DNA from 2 places in the Stenotrophomonas pigmentata genome. Region 1 is predicted to be linked to the other one. Evidence: predicted binding sites of a transcription regulator. Region 1 holds the regulator's gene; the other holds the start of a gene.
The links. The regulator FliA, encoded in region 1, starts transcription of late flagellar genes. The targets are predictions, from matches to a motif close to TAAAGTTTNNCNNNCNNNGGCCGATAA.
Positions count from the first base shown of each region.

Region 2: the regulator FliA is predicted to act here: its motif matches at 3,190-3,216, upstream of Q5Z11_RS10630 (methyl-accepting chemotaxis protein).

Region 1 covers NZ_CP130832.1:2,146,674-2,152,302, forward strand. The annotation lists gene Q5Z11_RS09765 (chemotaxis protein CheA) at 1-1,272, opposite strand, end outside; gene Q5Z11_RS09770 (protein phosphatase CheZ) at 1,276-1,896, opposite strand; gene cheY (chemotaxis response regulator CheY) at 1,896-2,288, opposite strand; gene Q5Z11_RS09780 (RNA polymerase sigma factor FliA) at 2,302-3,051, opposite strand; gene Q5Z11_RS09785 (MinD/ParA family ATP-binding protein) at 3,048-3,932, opposite strand; gene flhF (flagellar biosynthesis protein FlhF) at 3,919-5,629, opposite strand, start outside.
Region 2 covers NZ_CP130832.1:2,357,475-2,363,103, reverse strand. The annotation lists gene clpS (ATP-dependent Clp protease adapter ClpS) at 5-325, opposite strand; gene Q5Z11_RS10650 (hypothetical protein) at 430-906, shown strand; gene Q5Z11_RS10645 (NUDIX hydrolase) at 909-1,373, shown strand; gene mnmA (tRNA 2-thiouridine(34) synthase MnmA) at 1,370-2,491, shown strand; gene hflD (high frequency lysogenization protein HflD) at 2,501-3,115, shown strand; gene Q5Z11_RS10630 (methyl-accepting chemotaxis protein) at 3,245-4,435, shown strand; gene Q5Z11_RS10625 (hypothetical protein) at 4,576-4,764, shown strand; gene Q5Z11_RS10620 (bifunctional diguanylate cyclase/phosphodiesterase) at 5,285-5,629, opposite strand, start outside.

The sequences.
Region 1 (5,629 bases):
GGTCAGGCGGGCAGCCGCTTCCGGGTCGATCAAACCCTTGTCGCGGGCCTTGGCACGCAGGCGCTCCGGGTCGATGCCGGCACCGTCGTCCTGCACTTCGATGCTGACGTAGTCACCTTCCTGCTGCGCGGACAGGCGAACCCGGCCCATCCGCGGCTTGCCCTGCGCTTCGCGCAGTTCGGGTGATTCGACGCCATGGTCGATGGCGTTGCGGACCAGATGCACCAAGGGGTCTGCCAGCGCTTCGACCAGGTTGCGGTCCAGTTCGGTGTCGGCGCCGATCAACTCCAGATCGACTTCCTTCTGCAGAGAGCGGGCAACGTCGCGGGCAACTTTGGGGAAACGCGAGAACACCTTGCCGACCGGCTGCATGCGGGTCCGCATGACCGCCGATTGCAGGCGCGCGGTCGCAATATCCAGCGTGGAGACAGCGCGGTCGAGCTCTTCGTCCTTCAAGCGCATGCGCAGGGTCTTGAGCCGGTTGCGGGCCAGTACCAGTTCGCCGATCAGGTTGACGATGGCATCCAGCCGCTTGGTGTCCACGCGCACGGTGTGCTCGGGTTCGGCAGCCTTTGCACCAGCTGGTTTGGCTGCGCCTGCTGCAGGACGCGCGGGTGCGGCAGGAGTCGCGGCCGGCTTGGGCTTGGGTGCAGCAGGAATCGCCTGCACAGCGACAGCGCCAGGTGCGGCGCCGCCATGCAGCTGGTCAAGCAGGGCTTCGAACTCGTCTTCGTCGATCAGGTCACCGCCGGCCTTTGCCGCAGCGATCGGCTGGGCACCGGGGGTGCCGCTGCCATGCAGTTCGTTGAGCAGGGCTTCGAACTCGTCTTCGCTGATCAGATCACTGTCGCCCGCAGGCGCTGCAACCGGTTGCGCGACTGTGACGACCGGTGCAGCGCCAACATCGAACTGCGCGATCAGCGCAGCAGGGGCATGCTCCGGTTCGGTGCCAGAAGACACGGCGTCGAGCATGGCCTGCAGCCAGTCCAGCGATTGCTGGGCGGCATCAAAATGGTGCGCCAGCAGTTCGGCTTTGCCGGCGCGGGCCATGCCGAGGGTTTCCTCGGCGGCGTGGCAGAGCTCCACCATCGGGTGGATCGCCAGAAAACCGGCGCCGCCTTTGAGTGTGTGGAAACCACGGAATACGGCGTTGAGCTGCTCGCTGTCGTGCGGTGCCTGTTCCAGCGTCACCAGCTGCTCGCCGAGGCGATCCAGGATCTCCTGCGCTTCGAGGATGAAGTCGGCGGCGATGTCGTCGGCAAAAGCACTCATGACTTACAGCCCCAGGTCCGAGAGCAGATCGTCGGCGTCGACCTGCGACACGGCGTGGCGGTCCAGGCCATTGACGGCCGGACCAGCCAGTCCCTGGTTGCGTGCATCGTCTTCCGGCGGCGGCAGGCCCAGCGCGCCAAAGCCTTCGTGCACGCGACGGACGATGCCAACCACGCGGCGGATGATCTGCCCGGTCAGGTCCTGGTAGCTCTGGGTCAGGGCCACTTCGGTGAGGTTGTGGCGGATGCGTTCGAGGATTTCGCCCTGTTCGGCATTGAGGCCGTCGCTGCGCAGACGCTCGGTCAGCGCGCGGCATTCTTCAGCCAGATCCAGCGTGCGGTGGGTGGCCTGCTCGGTCATCTGCACCACGTGGTCCAGGCGCGCGCAGGCGTCGTCCAGCTCGCCGGCTTCACTGGGCACGCTGGGCAATTCGCCCAGGGCCTGGCCGAGTTCGCGTGCGAGCCGGCCCAGGCCGGACATCATCGGCTGGGCGCGCAGGGCGGCCAGCGCGTCGATTTCCCGGCGCCAGCCGGCTTCGTCGCCGCTTTCCAATGCTGCCAGTGCGTCCTGCAGGCGCTGCACCAGGGCCGATTTGTCGTTCAGTGCTTCCCCGAGTTGGTTCATCAGGCGCTCGCTGCCAGGCGTTCGAAGATCTTGCCGAGCTTCTCTTCCAGAGTCTGCGCGGTGAACGGCTTGATGATGTAGCCGTTCACGCCGCTCTGCGCGGCCTCGATGATCTGCTCGCGCTTGGCCTCGGCGGTGACCATCAGGACCGGCAAGGTCTTGAGCTTGGCATCGTTGCGGATGGCCTTGAGCAGCTCGATGCCGGTCATCACCGGCATGTTCCAGTCGGTGACCACGAAATCGAACGGCTGGCTCTGCAGCAGTGACAGCGCGGCATGCCCGTCCTCGGCTTCGGCGGTATTGGTGAAGCCCAGATCGCCGAGCAGGTTCTTGACGATGCGACGCATCGTCGAGAAGTCGTCAACGATCAGGATGCGCATGTTCTTGTTCAAAAGGCTTTCCTCTTCATGGTTCCTCGAGGCCGGCGTCTGCCGCCTCGAAAATCTTCAGCCGCCCTCGCAGGCGCAGCATGGCTTGGCCGTGGATCTGACAGACGCGGGATTCGCTAACGCCCAATACCGCGCCGATTTCTTTCAGGTTCAATTCCTGCTCGTAGTACAGCGACAGCACCAGCTGTTCGCGTTCCGGCAGGTGGCCGATGGCCTTGCCCAGCTCGGCACCGAACTGGCTGCGCTCCAGCACCTGCTGCGGGTTGGGGCCGCCGGTGGTCGGGGTGTCCAGTTCGCCCTGGTCTTCGATGCGCGATTCCAGGCTCAATACCTGTCCGCGCGAGGCGTCTTCGACCAGTCGCATGTATTCGGGCAGCGGCAGTTCCATCGCTTCGGCCACTTCGCTGGCACTGGCCGCGCGGCCGCTGCTCTGTTCGAGGCGACGGATGGTGGCGGCAGCGTCGCGGGCGCGGCGGTGCACCGAGCGCGGCACCCAGTCGCCACGACGGATCTCGTCGATCATCGAGCCGCGGATGCGGATGGATGCATAGGTCTCGAACGATGCGCCCTGTTCGGCGTCATAGCTGCGCGAGGCCTCGATCAAACCCATCATGCCGGCCTGGATCAGGTCGTCGACCTCGACGCTCGCAGGCAGGCGTGCGGCCAGGTGGTGGGCGATGCGGCGGACCAGGTCGGCGTGGCGGGTGATGCAGTCATTGGCCGCACTGCGCTGGACTTCACGGTATTGAGCGGCTGCATTGTTCATGCCTTCACCTTCTGCTGGATGATGCGTTCCAGGAAGAACTCAACGCCGCCGCGCGGGGCGGTTGGGGCTTGCCAGCGCGCGGTGCGACGGGCGATTTCGTTGATGGCCAGCGAGGCTGGCGCGGAAGGGTAGAGCTTGACCACCGGCTGCTGGCGCTGCACCGAAAGGCGCAGCCAGTCGTCCTGCGGCACGCAGCCCAGGTAGTTCAGCGAAACATCGATCAGGAACTTCTCGCAGACCCGCACCAGCTTTTCGTACAGGGCGCGGCCTTCGTTCGGGTCGCGGACCATGTTGGCCACCACCTGGATACGGTCCACGCCGCGTTCGCGCGACAGGACCTTGATCAGCGCGTAGGCATCGGTGATCGAGGCCGGCTCGTCACAGACCACCACCACGGTGTCCTGGGCTGCCTGGCAGAAGGTCAGCACGCTGTCGGTGATACCGGCGGCGGTGTCGATGATCATCACATCGAGGTCGCGTTCCAGCTCGGAGAACACGTTGACCAGGCCGACGTGCTCGGCAGGCTGCAGCTCGGCCATGTGGCGGCGGCCGGAAGCGGCGGGGACCACGAGCACGCCATTGGGGCCCTCGATGATCACTTCTTCCAGCGTGGCGCGCCCGGCGACCAGGTCGGCCAGGGTGTGCTTGGGCTGCAGGCCCAGCACCACGTCGATGTTGGCCAGGCCCAGGTCGGCATCCAGCAGCAGGGTGCGTTTGCCCATGCCTGCCAGTGCCACGGCCAGGTTGGCCGAGACATTGGTTTTACCCACACCGCCCTTGCCGCCAGTCACCGCGATGGTGCGTACCGGGCCGGCAGGTTCGTGCCGGGTAGCCGACAGCGGGAAGGTGTTGGTCAGCTTGGCGTACTCACGCGACTGCATTGTTCAACTCCGTGTTGCAGGGCATATCGGCCGCGCGGCGCAAATCTTCAAGGCGGAGTACAAGATTTGCGGCAGAGGCCCGGTAAAGGTCTTCCGGAACGTCCTGGCCGTCGGTCACCCAGGTGATCGGCAGGCGGTGATCGACCGCCACCGACAGGGCCGAACCGAAGCGGCCGGTCTCGTCCAGCTTGGTCAGCACCACGCCCTGCGGGTTGGCGGCGCTGAAGCGGCGGACCACTTCGTCCATGTCCTGGAAGGCGGTGTTGGCGGGCAGCACCAGCAGGGTGCGGATCTGACCGGCGGCGCGCAGCCACTGCAGCTGGGCAGTGAGGGCGCGGTCGCGCTGGCCCAGGCCGGCGGTGTCGATCAGCACCAGCTTGTAGTCGGCCAGCTTCTGCAGCAGCTGGTTCAGGTCGGTGCCGCTGTTGGCCTCGTGCACGGCGATGCCGAGCTGGCGGCCGAAGCCGTACAGCTGCTCGCGGGCGCCGATGCGCTGGGTATCGGTGGTGACCAAGGCCACGTCGCGGGCGGCGTGGGCTTCGGCAAAGCGCGAGGCCAGCTTGGCAATGGTGGTGGTCTTGCCGGCGCCGGTGGGGCCGACCAGGGCGATGACGCCGCCGGTTTCCATCGGGTCGACCGGGGCGATCGGCAGCTTCTTGGAGATCAGGCCCAGCATCAGACCGCGAGCGCGGCTCGGCTCGATGTCGGCCGGGATCTGGGTGGCCACATCGCGGGCCAGGCCGGCGTCGAAGCCGTACTCGTCCATCAGGTCCAGCGCATTGGCGCGCACCGCGCTGCCGCGCAGGCGTTCATCGGTGAAGCGGTTCATCTCGCGCTCGATCAGATGGCGCATGCCGGCCACTTCCTGACGCAGCTGGCTGAGCTGTTCGTCGTCGCGGGCGATGATCACCGGTGCGCTGGTCACTGCGCTCACCGGGGAGGTGGCGGCGACGGCGGCAGTTTCGGTGGCTTCAACAGCGCTGGTGACCGGCGCTTCCGCCGGCTGCGGGCTAGCGACGGCGGCGATGGCTGCTGCCGCAGCGGCCGGGGCTGCGATTGCCTCGATTGCGGGCGCGACAGCGACTGGGGCCACGGCGACCGGGGCAGGGTTGAACACCGGTGCGACAGGGATTGCTGGAACGGCGACGGCAGCGATCGGCTGCTGCAACTCCGGTTCCGGCATCGGCGGATCGATGACGAAGCGCGCGCGTTCCATCGGTGCAGGCGGCTCGATGGTGACGGCGGCGATGGCGTCGGCAAAGCTGGCCTGCTGGGTGACGGCAGGTGCGGCGGCCAGCGGAGCGACCGCAGCGGCGCTGCCGGCGGGACGGAAAGCCGGCACCACCGGCAGTTCGTCGGCGCTGGCCGGCTGGGTGGCGAAGAAGGTCTGCGGGACAGGTGCGCGCGGAGCAACCGGTTCGACTTCGGCGGACTTGAGCAGGCCGGCAAAGCGGCTACCCGGTGCCAACTCGATGCTGTTGTCGATGGAGCGGCCGGTCGCGCCAACTGCCGAGCGTGCCAGGGCGGCGACGGCCGAGGTGGTGGCGGTGACCGGTTCCGGCTCCGGGGTCTTGCGGCGGGTCATCGCGGCCATGATGGCTTCGGCGGCGCTGCGCGGCTTGGCCGGTGCCGGCGGGGCCGGGCGGGTCGCTTCCAGGGCCTGCTTCACCGCGGTTTCGTCGTAATGCGCAGCCGCC
Region 2 (5,629 bases), 210 kb from region 1:
AGGCTCAGGCCCGCTCCATCGTGCACATCAAGGGATGCTGGTTCATGCGCGAGAACTCATTGACCTGCGCCACCTTGGTCTCGGCAACCTCGCGGGTATAGACACCGCAGATACCACGGCCGCGGGTGTGGACGTGAAGCATCACCTGGGTGGCCTTGTCCATGTCCATGGAGAAAAAGCTCTGCAGGACCGTCACCACGAAGTCCATCGGGGTGTAGTCGTCGTTGAGCAGCATCACCTGGTACTGGGGCGGCGGCGCCACCTCCGGCTTGCCAGGGGCAACCAGCAGGCCATGCTCGCTATCGTGTTGGGTCTTCTGGGACATCCTGCAATTATAGCCGGTCTGCATGACCAGCCCCCGACATTGGACGCAGCCCCCCCTGCCCCCGCACAATTTGCAGGCTAACCATCCATTCCATTGGGGAAAACATGAAGAAGTCTGTACTCAGCATTGCTCTGCTGGCCTTGGCCGCCACCGCTTCCGGCAGCGCGTTCGCCGGCGAGCCGGACCGCGCCGTCGGTCGCGTGCTGGACACCCTCAAGTACAAGTACGAGGTGGACAGCGACGGCGACTACCAGCTGGTCTTTGAGATGGACGACGACCGTACCCAGCTGGTGTTCGTGCGCTCCACTGTTGAGACCTACGGCAGCCACCATGTACGTGAAATCTGGTCGCCGGGCTACAAGTCCGAGGGCCCGCAGTTCTCGGCGCTGATCGCCAACCGCCTGCTGGAAGATTCCAACGACTCCAAGCTCGGCGGCTGGGTGAAACAGGGTGATGTGGCCATGTTCGTGGTCAAGGTGGACGCCGATGCCAGCGCTGAAGTGATCTCCGATGCCATCGATGCCGCCGCCAAGAGCGCCGATGCGATCGAGCTGGAAATGACGTCCAAGGACGAGTACTGAGCGTGAATGCTTTGCAGTCCCAGCGATGGGCGCCACATGTGACCGTGGCCACCGTGGTCTCCCGCGCAGGGCAGCTGCTGCTGGTGGAAGAAGAAAAGGCTGGCCGGCGGGTGTTGAACCAGCCGGCCGGGCACCTCGAGCCTGGCGAGAGCCTGCTCGAGGCGGCAGTGCGTGAAACCCGCGAGGAAACCGGCTGGGACGTGCGCCTGACCGGTTTCATCGGCAGCTACCAGTGGACGGCAGGCGATGGCACGCCGTTCCTGCGCTTCGCCTTCGCCGCCGAGCCCGTGCGCCACCATCCCGAGCAGGCGCTCGATGCTGGCATCGTGCAGGCCCTGTGGCTCAGCCCGGTGGCCTTGCAGGCCGACATGGCACGGCTGCGCAGCCCGCTGGTCTGGCATACGGTGTCCGACTGGCTGGCCGGGCAGCGCTATCCGCTGTCGATCCTGCGGCAGGTGGCACCATGAGCACTCCCAAGATCGTGGTCGGCGTTTCCGGCGGCGTTGATTCGTCGGTGGCAGCGCTTGCCCTGGTCCAACAGGGGTTGGATGTCGCCGGCCTGTTCATGCAGAACTGGGCTGACGACGGCAGCGGCCATTGCCGCGCCGAAGATGACCGCCGCGACGCGGTGGCAGTCTGCGGCCGGCTGGACATCCCCTTCCATTTCCGCGACTTCTCCAACGAATACTGGCAGGGCGTGTTCGAGCACTTCCTGGCCGAGTACGCGGCTGGCCGCACCCCCAACCCGGACGTGCTGTGCAACCGCGAGGTCAAGTTCAAGCACTTCCTCGACGCTGCCCGCGAGCTGGGCGCCGAGCGCATCGCCACCGGCCACTACGCCCAAGTGGAGCACTCCGGCGGCCGTTGGCGCCTGCTGCGTGGCGCCGACCGCGGCAAGGACCAGAGCTACTTCCTGCATCAGCTGGGCCAGACCCAGCTGGCGGCAACCCTGTTCCCGATCGGCCACATGGAGAAGAGCGAGCTGCGCCGCATCGCCCGCGAGGCTGGCCTGCCTACCCATGCCAAGAAGGATTCCACCGGCATCTGCTTCATCGGCGAGCGCGATTTCCGTGAATTCCTTGGGCAGTACCTGCCCGCGCGCGAAGGCGAGATCCACGACCCCGACGGCCAGGTAATCGCCCGTCACCCCGGCGTGTTCTATTTCACCCTGGGCCAGCGCGAAGGCCTGAACATCGGCGGTGTCCGTGGCCGCCCGGCCGCGCCCTGGTTCGTGGTCGGCAAGGACGTGGCACGCAACATCCTCTACGTCGACCAGGGCCATGACAGCCCCTGGCTGCAGTCCAACTGGCTGCGCAGCGAGGCCATGCACTGGATTGCAGGTGCCCCGCCCGCACGCGAGTTCGAGTGCACCGCGCAGACCCGCTACCGCCAACCTGACGAAGCCTGCACCGTGAAGGTGCGTGATGACGGTACGCTGGACGTGCATTTCGCGCGCCCGCAACGCGCCGTCACCCCCGGCCAATCACTGGTGCTGTACGACGGCATGGAATGCTTGGGCGGCGCGGTGATCGCCGCCACCGATGCACCTTTGGAGCGCCGCCTGGCCGCCCCTGTTTCCCTTTGAGAGATGACCATGACTTTTTCCATCGATGACCGCGTACTTGCCTTGGCCGGCATTGCCCAGGCCCTGCAGCAGGTTCGCCGCATCGCAGAAACCGGCCACTCGGAGAACGCCATCGTGCGTACCGCGATGGACAGCGTATTGCGGATTGACGCCACCTCGCCGGCTGCCGTCTATGGCAGCGCCACCCAGGTTGAAGCCGGCCTGCGCCTGCTGCGCGACTACTTCCGCAACCAGGGCAAGGACGACCTGCTGCCGCGGCTGGCGCTGTCGGTGATGCAGCTGGAGCGCCGTTTCGTGCGTGAAGGCGCCACGATCGACAAGGTGGAGGCTGGCATCCAGCGTGCCGCTGGTATCGCCAAGGAACGCGGCGACAGCTCCCACCCCGATGTGCTGAGTGCGATGGGTGCGCTGTACGCGGACACCATCAGCCAGCTCAAGCCCAAGATCATGGTGCAGGGCAACCCGCATTACCTGGGCCAGGCGATGGTGGTGTCCGAGATCCGGGCGCTGCTGCTGGCCGCCGTGCGCTCGGCGGTGCTGTGGCGCCAGCTGGGCGGCAGCTACTGGGATTTCCTGTTCTCGCGCAAGGCTATGCTCGAGGCCATCGAGCGCCGTCTGCGCTGAATCATGCCGGCCCGCAGCCAACGCGCTTGCGGGCCTGCATTGCGAAACCTTCTCCGGGATTCACGTCAGTGGGCTAAAGACACCCCGCCCACTGCCGATACTGCATTCGTGACTCTCCCGAGAACGTCCATGTATTCACGTATTGCAATCCGTTTGGCAGCCCCGTTGGTCCTCACCCTTCTGGTCGTGGTCGCTGCTGCCCTGTCCTGGCCTTCGGCAGCGCTGTGGGCAATCCTGACCACCATGGTGCTGAGCTGGCTGGTATTTGCCTGGTGGAGCGTGCATACGCAAGCCCAGCGCTCGCCCGAACACACCAAGGTGCTGAAGGAACAGGACCAACTGCTGAATGAGCTGCGCAGCTTTGTCAGCAACGAAATCGATGGCTCGCGCAGCGAGATCGAACGCGCCCGTGAGCTGATCCGGCAGGCCGTCGGTGGCCTGGGTGGCAGCTTCGACGCGATGAGCCGCAAGTCGCGCCAGCAGAGCCAGGCACTGGCCCGCATCGTCGACCGCGCCGGTGACGAAGGCGGCGGCGGTGTCGATGTCGCCCGCTTCGCCCAGAACGCCAGCCACCAGATGGAACAGCTGGTGGAAGCACTGGAGCAGGTCAGCGGCCAGAGCAGCAACACCGTGCAGCACATCGACCAGATGGCACAGCACCTGGATGGCATCTTTGCCCTGCTTGAAGACGTCAAGTCGATTGCCGACCAGACCAATCTGCTGGCCCTGAATGCAGCCATCGAAGCAGCCCGTGCTGGCGAAGCTGGTCGCGGTTTTGCTGTGGTCGCCGACGAGGTGCGCAACCTCTCCGAGCGCTCCACCACCTTCAACGAGCAGATCCGCAAGCTGGCGCACAGCTCCAAGGACGCCATTGCCAAGGTGCGTGAAACCGTCACCCACATGGCATCGCGCGACATGGACCGCTCGCGTGAAGCGCGCCACGAAGCCGCCTCGATGCTGGACAGCGTGGCTGCCATCAATGCCTCGCTCGGCGACGGCATGCGCGAGATCTCCGAATGCGGCCGCGCCATTGACGGCAGTGTTGCCGAAGCCGTGCGTGCCCTGCAGTTCGAGGACATCGCTACCCAGGCGCTGGGTGGCGTGCACACCCACCTCGACCGCCTTGGCGCGATCAACCGGGAGGCCGTTGCCCTGCAGGAACTGCTGCACCGCAATGGTGGCGTGTTCGATGGCGAGATGGTCAGCGCACTGCAGCGCACCGGCAGCCGCCTGCGTGAACTGCGTGTCGAGTGGGAGCGCCCGCCGCACAAGCCTGTATCGCAGCAGAGCATGGGCGCCGGCACGGTGGAGTTGTTCTGAGTTCGTACTGCACCCGCTTTGCAACCGAGCCCCGGCCTTTGGTCGGGGCTTTGCTGTTGCTTCAACCGTACTGATACATGCTTCTACCCCGCGCTACCGCCAACAACAACGCCGAGCCAGCAACGCAGGCAGGTGACGCAATGTCAGATTCCGCTGCCACCAGCAACATCTCATTGCGCAGACGCGAGCAACTCGCACAGCTTGAGCAAGGCGCCGCGCACGAGCTCCTGGAACTGCGGGCGAAGCGCGATCAAGCGCTTGCCCCGGCCCCCGAGGAAAGCAACGACTGGCTGAAGACCAGCATTGATTGGGATCTTTCGGTTCCTTGATGTGTCCGCCACACGCCGATTGATAGCTTCGTAACCGGGGTAAGCAGAACGCACCCGGCAGCTGACACGTCATTGCTCTCCCCAAACACCTGCCAATTGCTTCCGTTGCGCCGACCCCAGCTGACTTTTCAGGTCTGTGCTTCGTTGCAGCCGCGCACGCGTATGGATGCCGGGGCAATCCCAGCTGTCACAAGAACCACGAACCTGCGATTACGCGCTGCTCCGCTGCCTGAGCAAGGCCGACCTGGCCAGTTGTGCTATTCCGTAGCCCATTCCGTAGCCCGGTTAAGCGCAGCGCACCCGGGGCCTTTGGAGGGCCTCCACACGATACGCAGAGTCAAGGCTCCAGGATGCGCTGCGCTTACCCTCACTACTTTGTGTTGCGGGCGACTCAGCAACGCCGCAAGCGACATGGATTTCTTCGCAACAACGGCGTTTGGCAGCACAGCAGCCGGTATTTGCGCGCACAAAAAAGCCCGGCTACCTGTTCCGTAGCCGGGCTCCATGTTGTCTTCGGAACTCAGTGCGTCGCGCTGATGCTGTTGTTCGATGCAACCTGCGGCGGTTCCAGCAGTTCAGCAGGGGCGCCGCGCAACCACTGCACCATCTCGCGTGGCCGCAAGGGACGCGAGTACAGATAACCCTGCAGCTCGTCGCAGCCCTGCTGTTTCAACATCGCTGCTTCGGCCGGCGTCTCGACGCCTTCAGCCACCACCCGCATACCCAACGCGTGGCCGAGGTGCACGATGGCCTGGGTGACTTCGGCGGTACCTGCATCGTGCAGCATGCCCTGCACGAAGCTGCGGTCGATCTTCAGTCGCTGCACCGGGAACCGGTTGAGGTAATGCAGGTTGGAGAAGCCTGT